DNA from 3 places in the Streptomyces sp. NPDC040410 genome. Region 3 is predicted to be linked to each of the others. Evidence: riboswitches for the same ligand, from Rfam matches in the RefSeq annotation. Region 3 holds a riboswitch; each other region holds the start of a gene.
The links. A riboswitch is a leader RNA that binds a small molecule or an ion and turns the genes downstream of it on or off. The one in region 3 is predicted to bind cyclic di-AMP.

Region 1 (5,770 bases), on a different contig from region 3:
GAGACGGCCCATGAGGACCTGCGCATCCCGCTCCCGGACGGGCCCGGGCTCCACGCGCGGGTGTGGCGCCCCCTGACGGGCGAGCCCGTGCCGGCGCTTCTCGAGTACCTCCCGGGCCGGCTGACCGACCGGACCGCGCCCCGCGACCGGCAGCGCCACCCCTGGTACGCCGGGCACGGCTACGCCTGCGTCCGCGTCGACGCCCGCGGGCACGGCAACAGCGAGGGCGTGCCCGCGGACGGGTACACGGGCACGGAGTTCTCCGACGGTGTCGAGGTGGTGAACTGGCTCGCCGCGCAGCCGTGGTGCGACGGCAAGGTGGGCTTGTTCGGCGTGTCCCGGGGCGCCTTCGACTCCCTCCGGATCGCGGCCCTCGCGCCCGAGCCGCTCAAGGCGGTCGTCGCGGTCTGCTCCACGGACGACCGCTATGACAACGACGTGCACTACATGGGAGGTTCCGTCCTCGCGGCCGGCATGCACGCCCGGGCGGCCGGGATGCTCTCCCGCGTGTGCAGGCCGCCCGACCCGCTGTACGCCGGCGAGGCCTGGCGGGACCTGTGGCTCGGGCGCCTGGAATCCGTGGAGCCGTTCCTCCACACCTGGCTGGACCACCAGACCCGGGACGACTACTGGCGCCGGGACAGCGTCCGCGAGGACTACGGGGCGATCCGGGCCGCCGTCCTGGCGGTGGGCGGCTGGCACGACCCCTACCGCGACACGGTGCTCGGGCTCGTCGAACACCTCCCGCCCGACCGCGTCCGCGGCCTGATCGGCCCCTGGCCGCACCAGTACCCCGACCGCGGCCTGCCGCCGGGCCCGGCGATCGGCTTCCTCCAGGAGACCCTGCGCTGGTGGGACCACTGGCTGAAAGGGGCCGACACCGGAGCCATGGCCGAGCCGCTGCTGCGTGCGTACGTCAGCGACTCTCACCCCCCGGCGACCGGGTACGAGACGCTGCCGGGCCGCTGGGTCGGCGAGCAGGCCTGGCCCTCCCCCCACGTCAAGACCGTCACGCACGTCCTCCGGGGCAGCCCGCTGCTCGTCCGCTCCCCGCAGCACACCGGCCTCGACGCCGGCCGTGTCGTACCCATGGGCGACGACGCCGACCTGCCGCCCGACCAGCGGGAGGAGGACGCACGGTCGGTGTGCTTCGAGTTCGAGGTGGGCGAGGAGACCTGGGTGCTGGGGCGGCCGGGGGTGCGGCTGCGGCTGACCTCCGAGGTGCCGGGCGGGCAGGTGATCGCCCGGGTGTGCGACGTGGCTCCCGACGGTGCCTCCACCCTGGTCACCCGGGGTGTGCTGAACCTGTCGGCGCGGCGGGGCCCGGAGCGGGCGGTGCCGTGGACGCCGGGTGCCACCGAGGAGGTCGCCTTCGAGCTGAACGGCGTCGGCCACGCCTTCCCGGCCGGCCACCGCATCCGGCTCGCCGTCTCCTCCGCGTACTGGCCGTGGATCTGGCCCCGGCCGGACTCGGCGGCGGGCTTCACCCTGGACCCTGTGGGCAGCTTCCTCGAACTGCCGGTCCGAGGCCGTGAGTCGGGCGGGACGGTCACGTTCGAGGAGCCGGAGCAGTCAGCACCGCTCGGCGTCAACTCCCCCGCCACACTGGACGAACCGCGCCCGCAGCGGCTCGTGGTGCGTGATGTGGCCAAGGGCGAGTGGCGGGTCGAGGTCGACCCGTGCCGCGACGGCACCCGTATGTACCCCGACGGGCTGGAGAGCACGGAGGAGGCGCTGGAGACGTACACGATCAACGAGCGGGACCCCCTCTCTGCCCGCACCCGCTCGGACTGGTCGATCCGGCTGCACCGTCCCGAGACGGCGTGGGACACGACGGTCCGCACGCGTTCGGAGATCAGGTGCGACGGGGCGGACTTCGTCACGTCCGACGAGGTGGTCTGCACGGACGGCGGCGAGGTGGTCTTCCACCGGACCTGGGAGAAGCGGATCCCACGAACGTCTGGTTGACAATGAGTTGGGCTCATTGCCCGATTTGCCGTTCTTGCGGAAGCCCGTGACTTGCCTCACTTCGCCACGCGAGCCGACTTCACCCTCTCCGGAGACGACTCACCTCTTACCGTGGCGAGTTGATACTTGGCGACCGCAAAGGATCAAGCACCCCAAACACCTCAGATCAAGGTCAATAGGGGCGAGGTGTGAATCCGGTACTTGTTCCGGACATGTGCTCTCGCATACGTTCCCGGCCGTCGGGTGGACGCCGAATCCTGCCGCCGCCCGGCCCGAGACTCATCGACGAACACACTTCGCGCACGGCAGGAGCGGGGGACCCAGGTAAGTCGCCGCACCGGACGCCACAAAGGCGTACCGGGACGGCTGGGGGTGCAGTCGCGTCCGTCAGGGCGCGGCCGGGCAGCTCCCGCCCGAACCCGACAGCTCACCTCGCAGGCGCCGGAGAGGAACTCGCCATGTCCGCAGCCGGTCAGCCCCGCCGCACCAGAACAGCCCGCCTCGCCCGCAAGCTCGCCGTCGCCGGCACCGGAATAGCCGTTCTGGCGCTCCCGCTCATCGGCGCGACCACCGCGTCCGCGGCCACCCCCACCGTGACCACCGCCTCCTCGCTCGGGTACGCCAACAACCTCGACGGCTGGATCCGGGCGTCGCTCCAGGTCATGGCGGAGCACGGGATCCCGGGGACGTACGACGGCATCTACCGCAACATCATCCGCGAGTCCTCGGGCAACCCCTACGCCATCAACCTCTGGGACTCCAACGCGGCCGCGGGCACGCCGTCCAAGGGCCTGCTGCAGGTCATCGACCCGACCTTCCGCGCCTACCACGTCGCCGGCACGTCCTGGGACTCGTACGACCCGGTCGCGAACATCACCGCCGCCTGCAACTACGCGGCCGCGCGCTACGGCTCGATCGACAACGTCTTCGGGGCCTACTAGGCCCGGTCGGCGTCGACTAGGCCCCGCGTCGGCGTCTACCGGGGCCCGGGGAAGAGCCGCTCGAGGACGACGGCGATGCCGTCGTCCTCGTTCGACAGGGTGATCTCGTCGGCCACGGCCTTGAGTTCGGGGTGGGCGTTGGCCATCGCCACGCCGTAGGCGGCCCAGTCGAACATCGGGATGTCGTTGGGCATGTCGCCGAAGGCGATGGTCCGGTCCGGGCCGAGGCCCAGGTGTTCGGCGGCCAGGGCGAGACCGGTGGCCTTGGTGACACCGCTTGGCTGGAGTTCGACGGTGCCGGGGCCGGACATGGTGACCGTCGCGAGCGACCCGGCCACCGATCGCGCCGTCGCCGCCAACTCGTCGTCGCTCAGTTCGGGGTGGCGCAGCAGCACCTTGCTGATGGGTTCGCACCACAGGTCGTCACGCCGGCCGACCCGTACCGCGGGGAGGGTCGGGTGCGGCATCAGGTAGCCCGGTTCGATGAGCGTGAGTCCGTCGACGCCGTCCTGGTCGACCGCGGCGTACACCTGTCCCACCTCGGCCTCTATCTTGCCGAGCGCGGTCTCGGCCAGCTCCCGGTCCAGGGTGACGGACCACAGCAGACGGTCCGCGCCGGCGTCGTACACCTGCGCGCCCTGTCCGCAGACCGCGAGCCCGTTGCTCCCGAGGTCGTCGAGGAGCGGCCGCACCCTGGGCGCCGGGCGGCCGGTCACCACGAGGTGCCGCGCGCCTGCCGCCACCACCCGCCGGAGCGCGGCGACCGACCGGTCGGAGAGGGTGTCGTCCCCGCGGAGCAGAGTTCCGTCCAGGTCGGTGGCGATCAGTGAATACGCGGTGGGTGCTGCCATGATCAGAGAATACGGATGGAAAGCCCCCTCGACTCGACGCGAACCGGACGGCTACTGCTTTCACATCCGTGACGGCCGTTCCGGTTGCGGGAGTTGGAGCGGCTGCGCCCCGCCTCGTACCACCGGATCTGTCGGCAGGATCACACCCGCCGTGCCCTCGTCGGCGATCCGGGCGAGGACATACGGACCATTTCGGCCCTGATGCGGTCGAAGGGCTGCCGCATGGTCGTCAGGGCGGGGGTGACGGCCCGCCGGGCGACCGGTGTCGCCCGGGGTGTCGAGCGGTCCGGTGATCATGCCGATGCGGCGACGAAGGGCGAACGGTCCGCAAGGAGAAGCGGAAAGAAACAGCAAAAAGAAATAGCGGCCTCTGCACCAATTGGACACAGGATGGTCCGGTACCTACCCCTGGCCCCACCTCGGGCGGTACCGTCCTGAGGTGTCCAGGGGGGACTTGATCGGGGGGTCATGTTGAGCAGTGGACGCATTCGTGTGCTGAGGCCCGAGGAGCTCGGTGCCGGGGACAGGGAACTCTGGCGGGAACTGCGCGCCAAGTCGGGTCTGCCACGGAACCCGTTCATGGAGCCGGAGTTCACCGACGCGGTCGGCCGGGTCCGGCCGAGGGCGCGCGTGGCGGTGGTGTACGAGGGAGTCGAGGCCGCCGGTTTCCTGCCGCACGAGAGAGGGCCATTGGGACAGGGCCGGGCGCTGGCGTTCGGCGTGTCCGACTGCCAGGGCGCGGTGCTGCCGCAGGGCTTCGCGCTGGAGGCCGACGAACTGCTGCGGGCCTGCTCGCTGTCCAGCTTCGCCTTCGACAACCTGGAGGCGGAGCAGGGCCTGTTCGTTCCGGCCGCGGCCGCGGAGTACACCTCCTACGTCATCGACGTGGAGAAGGGGTACGACGCCTACGAGACCGTACTGCGCGCCCAGTCGCCGAAGTTCCTCAAAACCACGCTCGCCAAGGAGCGCAGGCTCGGCCGCCAGGTCGGCGAGCTGCGCTTCGCGTTCGACGAGCGTGATCCCGCCGCGCTGCGCACCCTCATGGAGTGGAAGTCCGCGCAGTACCGCAGGACGGGCCGCCGCGACCGGTTCTCGCAGGAGTGGATCACCCGGCTCGTGCACACGCTCGCCGACACCCGGGAGGCCGAGTGCGCGGGCACGCTGTCCGTGCTGTACGCCGGCGACCGGCCGCTCGCCGCGCACTTCGGACTGCGCTCGTCGACGGTCCTGGCCTGCTGGTTCCCGTCGTACGACCCGGAGTTCGCGAAGTTCTCGCCGGGACTGGTGCTGCATCTGCGGATGGCCGAGGCGGCGGCCGCGGCCGGTATCGGCCTGCTGGATCTGGGGCGGGGCGCCGCTGAGTACAAGGACTCGCTGAAGACGGGCGAACTGCCCGTGTACGAGGGGGCGGCGACCCGCCCCGGACCGGGCGCCGCGATGCACTGGCTGAGCGTCGAACCCGCCCGCCGGGCGCACCACTTCGTCCGCAACCGGCCCCGGCTCGCGTCGGCGGCCGCACGGACGCTGAAGGGCGTGGCCCGGCTGCGCCGGTCGTGACACGAGGGGCACCACGGGGCACCACGGAAGCAAAGACGCGAGGGGGAGAGGTCGCATGTCCCGTACAACGCGCGCGCAGGACGAGATACGGCGGTTCCGGAGCATCAGACCGGTGCAGGTCGCCGAGCTGGACCTCAGGGGGGAGGATGCCTGGCTCAGACCCGGGCCCGGCAGTCCGCCCGTGACCTCGGGCGAGGTCTTCGTCCTGGTCAGGCGGGAGGGGCGGCCCGTCGGCACGCTGCTCGGCCGGGTTCCCGAGGGCGCGGAGCCCAAGGCCGTACTGGCCGGGCTCGCCCGGGAGAGCCGCCCACCGGGGCAGGCACCCGAGGAGCTGCCCGAGCCGCCGCTCACCAGCGTCGTGGTCGCCACCCGGGAGCGCGCCGAGCAGCTCGCCCGCGCTCTCGACTCACTGCTCGCCCAGGACCACCCGGACTTCGAGATCGTCGTGGTCGA
Region 2 (5,770 bases), on a different contig from region 3:
CGATGGACCCGTACTCGAAGCTGCTGGAGGAGCGGATCGTCTTCCTCGGGACGCCGATCGACGACACCTCGGCCAACGACGTGACGGCGCAGTTCATGCACCTCGAGCACCAGAATCCGGACCGGGACATCTCGCTGTACGTCAACTCTCCGGGCGGCTCGTTCAGCGCGATGTCGGCGATCTACGACACGATGCGGTTCGTCGCCTGCGACGTGGAGACGGTCTGCCTGGGCCAGGCCGGCTCGTCCGCCGCGGTGCTGCTGGCCGCCGGGACTCCGGGCAAGCGGTTCGCGCTCCCGGGTGCGCGGGTGGTGATCCACCAGCCGGCACTGCCCGAGCCCGTGGAGGGACAGGCCATTGATCTCGCCGTCCGGGCCGACGAGTTGGCCCGCGTCCGCGGCCGCCTCGAGGAGATGCTCGTACGGCACACGGGCCGCCACCCGGAGCAAGTGAGCGCGGACATCGAGCGGGACATGATCATGGACGCGCAACAGGCGCTGGAGTACGGCCTGGTGGACCGGATCATCCCCGGCCGCAAGGCCTCCCGCACCGCCCCCGGCGCGAGGTGAGCCGCCCGATGCTGCCGCCGGAGCTGCCGCCCCTGCCCGCCCTGACCCGCGCCGAGGGCGAGTTGATCGACCGCTACCTCGACGTGGTCGACCTGCTGGGCCGCATCAACCCCGCGCATCACGGGGACACGTACCGCGGACTGCGCGCAGCCCAGGCGCTGGTCACCAAGGCGGCCGAACTGCGCGACGCGCTGGACCTGATGCACCGGCGGGGCGAGACCGAACTGCACGCCCCCACGCTGGCGCGCGCGCTGCGCGTGCTGGACGGGGAGCGCCGCACGGCCCGGGTCACCGTGCCCGCGCGCTCCGACAGTTGAGGCATGCGCATCCGATCCCGGGCGATCCGCCACAGCGGCGGAGCGTCCGGAACCGGGTTGAAACGGACCAAATGACGTACCGCTGATTGGAGTAGACGCCCCTCCTTTTTCAGGACCGCCCAAGTTGCACAACGCGCGTAGCCCAGAGGCGGAACGGAACATTCCATTGCTGGTCCGGGGGTGCGCGACCCCCTCAACGCCCCTTCGAACACGGGGGTGTCCACCCGAACGGGTGAGTGGTGAGTAACAACACAAACCCCCGGTTCCGTTGGGCTTTCAGGCCATCTGTGAGTCAAGATCCCTGTCTGACGACAAGCCCCCGCCGCAGCGGCGGGGCGGTCCGGGCGGACGCCGAGTCCTGCCGCCGCCCGGATGACCGGTCGACAGGAGTGGATCGGCAGGAGTGGAGGACCCAATCACGACGGGTCGCCGGGACGGTCGTCTCCGAATGGGAGATGCCGGTCCGAGCAGCCCTTGGGGTGAAGCCGCAGCCGCGGCCGGGCAACTTCGCCAGCCCGAATCCGACAGGTCATCCTTCACAGGCGGCTGACGAAGGGTTGCGCATGACTGCGCTCAATCGTGTCCCGTCGCTCATGGCCCGGGCCTCCACGGCCTCGGCACTGACCATCGCCGCGGTGGGCGGCTCGATCGTGGTCCCCGGTGTCGCCACCGACGCCGCGGCAGCCACGACGGCGACGAAGGCACTTCAGGTGGCGGCCTCCAAGAAGGGCTCCCCCTACAAGTGGGGCGCCACCGGTCCGCGCCGGTTCGACTGCTCCGGGCTCACGCTGTACTCGTTCAAGAAGGCGGGCAAGACACTGCCCCGTACGGCGGCCCAGCAGTACAACAAGACCCGCCACATCTCGGCCAAGAGCCGCAAGGCCGGAGACCTTGTGTTCTTCCACTCGGGCTCCAGCGTCTACCACGTGGGCATCTACGCCGGGAAGGGGAAGATCTGGCACGCCCCGAAGACCGGGGACGTGGTGAAGCTGCAGAAGATCTGGACGAGGAGCGTCTGGTACGGCCGGGTCAGCTGACTCCCCCGGGGAGGCGGCGGTCACCTGACAAGCCGCCGCCTCCCCGGGCCCTCAGGCCCTCAGGCCCTCAGGCGGATCATGCCGGACAGCCCCTACGGCTCCTGCTGCCCGGCTGCTGTCACCGGCTGCTGTCCCGCTGCCGTCACCGGCTCGGCCGGCAGGGACCACGGCAGTTCGATGGAGACCGTCTTGCCGCCCTCACGGGTCGGCCGCACTCTCAGCCTGCCGCCGCACTCCGCGGCCAGCCAGCGAATGATCACCATGCCACGGCCGTTGTCCTGCTGGACGGCGGCCGGCAGGCGTTTGGGGAAGCGCGGATGACTGTCGGTCACGCCGATGCGCAGTTGTTCGTCGCGGTCGAGCGCGATGTCCACCGTGAAGGTGGGTGACTGGCCCAAGGTGTGCTGTACGGCGTTGGTGGCGAGTTCGGAGACGATGAGCCGGATGGTGTCGGCCAGTTCCACGTCCTTCGGCAGTCCCCACTCCGCCAGGGTGCCCACCACGTAGGTACGGGCCGCGGAGACCGAGGCGGGATCGCTCGGCAGAGTGACGGATGATTCCAGATGGTCTGCCATGACGACGTCGTCCCTTTCCCACGGGACCGCAGTCCGACACGGAGCGGATGGTTCGAGTACGGTCCCGGACTGGTGCTTCGTCGCCAGACTGCCATTACCGCGCCGGTCAGGATGGCGATCCACCAAGATCTGCATATATCTGTCGCTCAAAGCGGTGAACTCTCCGACGGAAGAGCGTATTTGGGCGGCCCGGAAGGAGTAAGGAGTTGCGCATGCAGCACGGTCCCGCGGTGCGCCGGCGGAAGCTTGGTGCCGAACTGCGTGCGCTGCGCACCGGCGCGGCACTCACCAGTGGCGAGGCGGCCCGTCTGGTGGGCTGGCACCAGTCGAAGGTGAGCCGGATCGAGACCGGCGCCAGCGGGGTGAAACCGGCCGACGTGCGGTTGCTTCTCGACGCCTACGGCGTGGCGGAACCCCAACTGCGGGAGTTGCTGCTGGCCTTGGCGAGTTCCGACGACGGCGGCGGACGGCACCACTGGTGGCACGCGTACCGCGGAGTGCTGCCGCCGACCTACCGGGACTTCATCAGCCTGGAGTCACAGGCCAGCGCGATGCGCACGCTGGAGACCTCTGTCGTCCCGGGGCTGCTGCAGACACCCGAGTACGCCCGGGCGGTGACCCGGGCCGCGGTGGACGGCCTGGACGACGAGCGGCTGGACGCACTGGTGGAAGTGCGACTGGCCAGGCAGGACGTGCTGCGGGCCGAGCCGCCGCTGCGGCTGAGCGCGGTCCTGGACGAGGCGGTGCTGCGCCGCGAGGTCGGCGGTCCCGGGGTGATGGCGCGGCAGCTGGAGCGGCTGGTGGAGTCGGCACGACTGCCCCAAGTGCGCCTGCAGGTGCTGCCGTTCGCGGCCGGGGCGCATATCGGCGTGACCGGGCCTTTCGTTATCTTCTCATTTTCGCGCACTTCTGATCTAAATGTGGTTGTTCTCGACCACTTGACGAGTAGCCTCTACCTCGAACGGAAAGAAGACCTGGAGGCCTACACCGAGGCCTTCAACTCTCTTCGGATCCACGCCCTTTCGCCCGAGGACTCGTTGGATTACATCGCCGGGATAGGTGCCGGCGCGTAAGGAGGCACCATGTCAGCACTGCCTCGGAACGTACCTTCCAGCACCGCTCTGCACGACGTGCGATGGCTGCGCAGCAGCTACAGCACGGGAGCGAACAACTGCGTCGAGACGGCTCGCCCGCTGACCGGCCCAGGAGCCGGACTGCTCGCCGTACGCGACTCCAAGGACCCGGCCGGGCCCGCACTGCTCTTCTCCCCCGGGAGCTGGGCGGGATTCACGGCCGGGATCGTTTCAGATCACTTCTGATCGTTCCACAGCGCGCACTGCGCGGCCGTGTCACGCCGACTCATGGTCGCGTTTCGCCGATCACATGTACAGCGCGTTCGATCTGCGCCTCGGAGAGGTCCGCGCGGGCGGTCAGCCTCAGCCGTGAGATGCCGTCGGGCACGGAAGGAGGACGGAAGCAACCCACGGCCAGCCCGGCCGCGCGGCAGTCGGCCGCCCACTGCACGGCCCCCTCCGGGGACGGCGCGCGCACGGAGACCACTGCCGCGTCCGGACGTACCGCCTCCAGACCCGCGGCGGTCAGGCGTGCGTGCAGCTCGCCCGCCACCGCGCGCGCCCGCTCCGCCCGCTCCGGCTCGCGGCGCAGCAGCCCCAGGGCCGCCAGGGCCGCGCCCGCCGCCGCGGGGGCGAGGCCCGTGTCGAAGATGAACGTCCGGGCCGCGTTGACCAGGTGGTCGATCACCCGGGCGGGGCCCAGCACGGCTCCGCCCTGGCTGCCGAGCGACTTGGACAGCGTGACCGTCACGACGACGTCGTCGGCGCCCGCGAGCCCCGCCGCGTGCGGGGCGCCGCGGCCGCCGTCGCCGAGCACGCCGAGGCCGTGGGCGTCGTCCACGACCAGCCCCGCTCCGTGCTCCCGGCACGCCTCGGCGAGCGCGGACAGCGGGGCGGCGTCGCCGTCGACGGAGAAGACCGTGTCGGACACCACGACGGCCGGCCCGTCCTGCGTCCGGAGTGCCTTGCGCACGGCGTCGGGTTCGGCGTGCGCGACGACCTGTGTCGTGCCCCGGGCCAGCCGGCAGCCGTCGATCAGCGAGGCGTGGTTTCCCGCGTCGGAGACGATCAGCGAGCCGTGCGGGGCGAGCGCCGTGACCGCTGCGAGGTTGGCCGCGTACCCGGAGGAGAGGACCAGGGCCGCCTCGAAACCGCAGAAGGCGGCCAGCTCGCGTTCCAGCTCGGTGTGAAGATCCGTGGTGCCGGTGACGAGCCGGGAGCCGGTCGCGCCGCCGCCCCAGGTGCGCGCGGCACGCGCCGCGCCCTCGGTGACCTCGGGATGCCGGGCCAGGCCCAGGTAGTCGTTGCTCGCGAGGTCGAGCAGGGGCGAGTCGGCGGGGCGGGGGCGCAGGGTCCGTACGAGTCCGGCGCGGCGGCGCGCTCGCGCCTGCTCGTCGATCCAGCCGAACGCCATGGGTCCTCCGGGGCTTTTGTAGGCAGTGAACAGACCCTAGCGGTACGTTTTGCGACCGACGGTGTGGCAATACCCACACGGCTGACGGGCTCTGTTTGTCCGGTCTCTCCTTGGCCGCGGGCGGTCCTTTAAGACAGGATCGGCTCTCATGGACCTGCTGAACACACTGGTGGACAAGGGGCTTCGGCGCGAGGTGCCGACCCGCGAGGAGGCTCTTGCCGTCCTCGCCACCTCCGACGACGATCTGCTCGACGTGGTGGCCGCGGCCGGAAAGGTACGCCGCCACTGGTTCGGCCGACGCGTGAAACTCAACTACCTCGTCAACCTGAAGTCCGGCCTGTGCCCCGAGGACTGCTCCTACTGCTCCCAGCGGCTCGGCTCCACCGCCGGCATTCTGAAGTACACCTGGCTCAAGCCGGACGAGGCGTCCGAGGCCGCCGCGGCCGGGCTGGCGGGCGGCGCCAAGCGGGTATGTCTGGTGGCCAGCGGCCGCGGGCCGACGGACCGTGACGTGGACCGGGTCTCGGACACCATCAAGGCGATCAAGGACCAGAACGAGGGCGTCGAGGTGTGCGCCTGTCTGGGCCTGCTCACCGACGGCCAGGCCGAGCGGCTGCGTGAGGCGGGCGCCGACGCGTACAACCACAACCTCAACACGTCCGAGGGGACGTACGGGGACATCACGACCACGCACACCTACGCCGACCGCGTCGACACCGTTCGGAAGGCCCACGCGGCCGGCCTGTCCGCCTGCTCCGGCCTGATCGCCGGCATGGGCGAGAGCG
Region 3 (5,770 bases):
GTGACCCCTCCCCCGCGCCGGTGCAGCCGGGACAGCAGCGCGATGCCGATGGCGCCGGACTGCGCGAACAGCCCGATCCTCCCGGGCCGCGGCATCTCGGGAGCGAGGGAGGCGTTCAGCCGTACGTCCGGGGAGGTGTTGACGACGCCGAAGGCGTTCGGCCCGATGATCCGCATGCCGTACGTGCGCGCGTGGCGCACCAGTTCGCGCTGGCGCTCGCGCCCCTCGGGGCCGCTCTCGGCGTATCCGGCGGAGACGACGACGAGGCCCTGCACGCCGTGCGCACCGCACTCGGCGACGACTTCGGGGACGTGCTCTGCCGGCACGGCGAGGACCGCAACGTCCACGGGTCCGCCGATGTCGCCCACCGAGCGGTACGCGGGGACCCCGTCGAGCACCTTCTGTTCCTCGGGGAAGGCCTTGTTCACGGCGTACAGGCTGCCGGTGAACCCGGCGTCCCGGATGTTGCCGAGGACGCTGCGGCCCACGCCGCCGGGGGCGCGGCCGGCCCCGATGACGGCGACGGAGCCGGGCGCCAGCAGCCGCCGTACCGACCGCGCCTCGGCGCGCTGTTCCCGCGCGCGCTGCACGGCGAGCGAGCGGTCGGTGGGTTCGAGGTCGAACTCCAGGCGTACGACGCCGTCCTCGAAGCTGCGCTTCTGCGTGTACCCGGCGTCCGTGAAGACCTTGATCATCTTGGTGTTGGCGGGCAGCACCTCGGCGGCGAAGCGGCGGATGTCGCGCTCGCGCGCGACGGCGGCGATGTGTTCGAGGAGGGCCGAGGCGACCCCGCGGCCCTGGTGGGCGTCCTGCACGAGGAAGGCGACCTCGGCCTCGTCCGCGGGCGCGGAGGCGGGCATGCCGCCGGCACCAATACGGTCATAGCGTACGGTGGCGATGAAATCGCCGCCGATCGTGGCCGCGAGTCCCACCCGGTCCACGAAGTCGTGGTGCGTGAAGCGGTGGACGTCCTTGGCGGACAGACGAGGGTAGGGCGCGAAGAAGCGGTAGTACTTCGATTCGTCCGAGACCTGCTCATAGAAGCTGACCAGGCGGTCTGCGTCATCGACGGTGATCGGGCGGATGTGTGTGGTGCCGCCGTCGCGCAGCACCACGTCGGCCTCCCAGTGGGCCGGGTACTCGTGCCTGTCCGACGGGGTCTGCATGGGCCCCAGAGTACGGCTCGCGTACGACAACGGGGCGAGGCAGTCTGTGGAGAACGGATGCCGGACCGAGGCCGCGGTCCGACGCCACCCGGGGCGGGACGAGGGCCCGCTCCGGCATGCTTCACGATGTGGGAAACTGGTCTAGACAACCCTGAGACAGTGAAGGGCAGCATCACATGGCTGAGCGCCGCGTCAACGTCGGCTGGGCCGAGGGCCTCCACGCCCGCCCCGCTTCCATCTTCGTCCGGGCCGCCACGGCCGCAGGTATCCCGGTGACGATCGCCAAGGCCGACGGCAACCCCGTCAACGCGGCCTCCATGCTGGCCGTTCTGGGCCTGGGCGCCCAGGGCGGCGAGGAGATCGTCCTCGCCTCCGACGCCGAGGGTGCGGACGTCGCGCTCGACCGCCTCGCGAAGCTGGTCTCCGAGGGCCTCGAGGAACTCCCCGAGACCGTCTGAGCACCCCACGCAATTGATGGCCGCGGCCGTCGCCGATTCACAGAAGGGCTCGTCCGAATTACCGGGCGAGCCCTTCGCATTTCCCTCTCACGGGCAGCAAAAATAATCCCCCTCGAATTACCCACCTCTTTGTATACGGCGCCCGTGTTAATGCCGCAGGCCCGACATGTTTACGGGATGTTGCGAGTTCCTCACACGGTCGGTCCGGTCCCCTCCCCCGTTGAAGCGCAACCGGTGCGCGGCCGTCGAGCGCTCCGTGTGCAGCGTCGTGACCGACCGCGCGCGCTCACTGTCGCCGCGCGCCACCGCATCCACGATCGCGCCGTGCTCCACCCAGGACTCCACCGGGCTGGCGGGCGCCTCCACCGTGTACATCCAGGCGATCTTGTGGCGCAGCTGGGTCAGCATCGAGGACAGCGCGGGGCTGCCGGACGCCTGGGCGAGCGTCTCGTGGAACCAGCCCCCCAGGGAGCGCAGATCCTCGCTGTTGCCCCTCTTGGCGCGCTCCTGGCCCAGCCTCACGAGGCCGCGCAACACCTTGAGATGTGCCTCGGTGCGCCGCTGGGCGGCGCGCGAGGCTCCGAGCGGTTCCAGAAGCATGCGCATCTCCAGGAGGTCGGCACCCTCCTGCTCGGTCGGCTCCGCGACGCACGCGCCGGCGTGCCGCCGGGTCACCACGAAGCCCTCGGCCTCCAGCGTGCGCAGGGCTTCGCGGACGGGGACGCGGGAGACGCCGTAGCGGCGGGCGAGCAGTTCCTCGGTGAGCCGGCTGCCGCGCTCGTAGACACCGGCGACGATGTCGTCCCGGATCGCGGTGCATACCGAGTGCGCCGGAATACGCATGACCGACCTCCGCCTTAATCCCCGTGAAACGTCGATGATTGACGTGTGTTCAATGACTCTATTGCAACGAGCCGGAATATCCGACGGCGGGCCTGAATCCAGGCCTATTTTTTGGACAACGCGGCCCCCGAAACGCCGAAAGCCCCGGCTCGGTGAGCCGGGGCTTCGGGATGCCGTGCCGTGGGTCGTCAGATCTTCACACCGTGCGATCGGAGGTAGGCGACGGGGTCGATGTCCGAGCCGTACTCCGCGGTCGTACGGGCCTCGAAGTGCAGGTGCGCTCCGGTGACGTTGCCGGTTGCGCCGGAGAGGCCTATCTGCTGGCCCGGGGTGACCTTCTGGCCCACCGAGACACCGATGGACGACAGATGGCCGTACTGGGTGTACGTGCCGTCGTTCATCTTGATCACGATGTTGTTCCCGTAGGAGCCGCCCCAGCCGGCCTCGACGACGGTGCCGGAGCCGACCGCGTGCACGGAGGTGCCGCTCGCGGCGTGGAAGTCGACACCGGTGTGGCTGCCGGAGGACCAGACGCCTCCGCCCGCCTTGTAACCGGTCGAGACGTAGGAGCCGGAGACCGGGGCGACGAAGGTGTTGAGGCGCTCGCGCTCGGCCTCGCGCGCGGCACGCTCCTTGACCTCGCGCGCCTCCTTCGCCTCCTCGCGCGCCTCCTTCGCCTCCTCGCGCGCCTTCTCGGCCTCCTCCGCCGCCTTCCTGCGCGCTGCCTCCTCGGCCGCCTTCTTGTAGGCGGCTTCCCGGGCGGCCTCCCGCTGTGCGTCGGCCTGTGCGTCGATCTGCTCGGCGACCGTGTCGCCGATCTTGATGACCGGGGTGAGGCCGGTCTGCTCGGCGGAGGTCTCCGCGGCGAGCGCCGGGGCGGCGATAGTGCCGATGGCGCCGGTGGTGGTGAGGGCCGCGACGCCCGCCACACGGGCGGTGGTGCGGTGCATCCTGCTGGGACGACGGTGCTTCCCGGTGGCGCGGGTGAACGCCATGTAGTGGCTGGTCCTTTCCTTCCTTCTCGCCTACCGGGTTAGCTGACGGGTTCGGAGCAGGAAGGTCTCCTACGGACACCCTCGCGGTGCGCGCGGGCGTCCGATTCACCCCAGGGACTGCGTGGGTCCCCGGCTCCCCTGGCTCGCGCCGTACGGGGACTCGGCGATGACTGTCCGGTGCCGCGGGCGCGGCGCACTGCCTGACGAACAGCCGGACCGACGCTAGACGCGGCGTCTTTCAATCCCCAAACGGATCACGCCTTTTGTAGCGCACGCCACAGGGCAGACAGGCAACCACTCCCTCAATTCGGACATACGCGGGCCCTGATGACGCTTCAGTCACCAGGGCCCCAGTGCGCGTGTGCTTCTACTCGGCCGACACGACGGTGACTTCACCGATGCCGAGGGCCTCGACGGGCTCCTTGATCTGCGCCGCGTCGCCGACCAGGATCGTCACCAGACGGTCCACCGGGAAGGCGCTCACGGCCGCCACGGTGGCCTCGACGGTGCCGGTCGCGGCGAGCTGCTGGTACAGCGTCGCCTGGTAGTCGTCGGGCAGCTGCTGCTCGACCTGGTCCGCCAGCGTGCTCGCCACGGCAGCGGCGGTCTCGTACTTGAGCGGCGCCACACCGACGAGGTTCTGCACGGCGACGTCGCGCTCGGCGTCGGTGAGGCCCCCTTCGGCGAGCGTGCGCAGCACCGTCCACAGGTCCTGCAGCGCCGGGCCGGTGTTCGGGGTGTCGACCGAGCCGCTGATGGCGAGCATGGCGGCGCCCGTGCCGTCCGGGGCGGACCGCAGGACCTGGCCGAACGCCCGCACGCCGTAGGTGTAGCCCTTCTCCTCGCGCAGGACGCGGTCCAGGCGGGAGGTGAGCGTGCCGCCGAGGCAGTATGTGCCGAGCACCTGCGCGGGCCACACGCGGTCGTGCCGGTCGGGGCCGACGCGGCCGATGAGCAGCTGCGTCTGGACCGCGCCGGGGCGGTCCACGATGACGACCCTGCCGGTGTCGTCGGCGGTGACCGGCGCGACCGGCCGCGGCTGGGCCGAGGAGCCGGTCCAGGCGCCGAGGGTGTCGCCGAGCAGCGCGTCGAGGTCGATCCCGGTGAGGTCGCCGACGACCACGGCGGTGGCGGTGGCCGGGCGGACGTGCTTCTCGTAGAAGGCGCGTACGGCCGCGGAGTCGATGGCGGCGACCGTGTCCTCGGTGCCCTGGCGCGGGCGCGACATGCGCGCGGTGGCCGGGAACAGCTCCCTGGAGAGCTCCTTGGCGGCCCGGCGGGACGGGTTGGCCAGCTCGTGCGGGATCTCGTCGAGCCGGTTGCGGACGAGGCGCTCGACCTCGCTGTCGGCGAAGGCGGGCGCCCTGAGGGCGTCGGCCAGCAGGCCCATCGCCTTGGGCAGGCGCGAGGCCGGCACTTCCAGGCTCAGGCGGACACCGGGGTGGTCGGCGTGCGCGTCGAGGGTGGCGCCGCAGCGCTCCAGCTCGGCGGCGAACTCCTCCGCGGAGTGCTTGTCGGTGCCCTCGGAGAAGGCCCGCGCCATGATCGTGGCCACGCCGTCGAGGCCGGCCGGCTCGGCGTCCAGGGGAGCGTCCAGGAGTACCTCGACGGCGACTACCTGCTGGCCGGGGCGGTGGCAGCGCAGGACCGTCAGACCGTTGCCGAGCGTCCCGCGCTCGGGGGCCGGAAACGCCCACGGCCTGGCCTCGCCGGCCTGGGGCTGGGGGTGGAAATGCATCGTGGCGAGCTCGGTCACTTGGCCGCCTCCTCGTTCTCGTCCTCGTCGGCGGTGTTGTCGGTGCTCTCAGTGCCCTCGACGGGCTCGTAGACCAGGACGGCTCGGTTGTCGGGGCGCAAGCGGGCCTGGGCGACCTCCTGGACCTCCTCGGCCGTCACGTCGAGCACACGCTGGACGGCGGTGAGGGCGAGCTGCGGGTCACCGAACAGGACGGCGTAGCGGCACAGTTCGTCGGCGCGGCCCGCGACCGTGCCGAGGCGGTCCAGCCACTCGCGCTCCAACTGGGCCTGGGCGCGCTCCATTTCCTCGGCCGTGGGGCCCTCCGCGGCGAACCGGGCGAGCTCCTCGTCGATGGCGGCCTCGATGACCGGCACCTCGACGTCGCCGGAGGTCTTCACGTCCAGCCACCCCAGGGACGGCGCGCCCGCCAGCCGCAGCAGGCCGAAGCCGGCCGCGACGGCCGTACGGTCGCGTCGTACGAGCCGGTTGTAGAGGCGGGAGGACTCGCCGCCGCCGAGGACGGTGAGCGCCAGGTCGGCCGCGTCGCACGCGCGCGTGCCGTCGTTCGGC

Region 1: linked by a shared signal. The riboswitch ahead of ACZ562_RS08810 (transglycosylase SLT domain-containing protein) and the one ahead of ACZ562_RS34355 (M23 family metallopeptidase) in region 3 are both predicted to bind cyclic di-AMP.
Region 2: linked by a shared signal. The riboswitch ahead of ACZ562_RS22645 (C40 family peptidase) and the one ahead of ACZ562_RS34355 (M23 family metallopeptidase) in region 3 are both predicted to bind cyclic di-AMP.

The regions. Positions count from the first base shown of each region.
Region 1 is NZ_JBVIVK010000003.1:311,778-317,547, forward strand. It holds gene ACZ562_RS08805 (CocE/NonD family hydrolase) at 1-1,968, shown strand, start outside; cyclic di-AMP (ydaO/yuaA leader) riboswitch at 2,251-2,422, shown strand; gene ACZ562_RS08810 (transglycosylase SLT domain-containing protein) at 2,427-2,909, shown strand; gene ACZ562_RS08815 (HAD family hydrolase) at 2,945-3,760, opposite strand; gene ACZ562_RS08820 (GNAT family N-acetyltransferase) at 4,229-5,317, shown strand; gene ACZ562_RS08825 (glycosyltransferase family 2 protein) at 5,373-5,770, shown strand, end outside.
Region 2 is NZ_JBVIVK010000011.1:182,206-187,975, forward strand. It holds gene ACZ562_RS22635 (ATP-dependent Clp protease proteolytic subunit) at 1-569, shown strand, start outside; gene ACZ562_RS22640 (hypothetical protein) at 578-886, shown strand; cyclic di-AMP (ydaO/yuaA leader) riboswitch at 1,304-1,446, shown strand; gene ACZ562_RS22645 (C40 family peptidase) at 1,450-1,923, shown strand; gene ACZ562_RS22650 (ATP-binding protein) at 2,016-2,498, opposite strand; gene ACZ562_RS22655 (helix-turn-helix domain-containing protein) at 2,711-3,571, shown strand; gene ACZ562_RS22660 (DUF397 domain-containing protein) at 3,581-3,817, shown strand; gene ACZ562_RS22665 (8-amino-7-oxononanoate synthase) at 3,858-4,985, opposite strand; gene bioB (biotin synthase BioB) at 5,134-5,770, shown strand, end outside.
Region 3 is NZ_JBVIVK010000028.1:45,881-51,650, forward strand. It holds gene ACZ562_RS34340 (bifunctional acetate--CoA ligase family protein/GNAT family N-acetyltransferase) at 1-1,166, opposite strand, end outside; gene ACZ562_RS34345 (HPr family phosphocarrier protein) at 1,343-1,624, shown strand; gene ACZ562_RS34350 (GntR family transcriptional regulator) at 1,772-2,467, opposite strand; gene ACZ562_RS34355 (M23 family metallopeptidase) at 2,656-3,462, opposite strand; cyclic di-AMP (ydaO/yuaA leader) riboswitch at 3,476-3,638, opposite strand; gene ACZ562_RS34360 (M16 family metallopeptidase) at 3,830-5,218, opposite strand; gene ACZ562_RS34365 (M16 family metallopeptidase) at 5,215-5,770, opposite strand, start outside.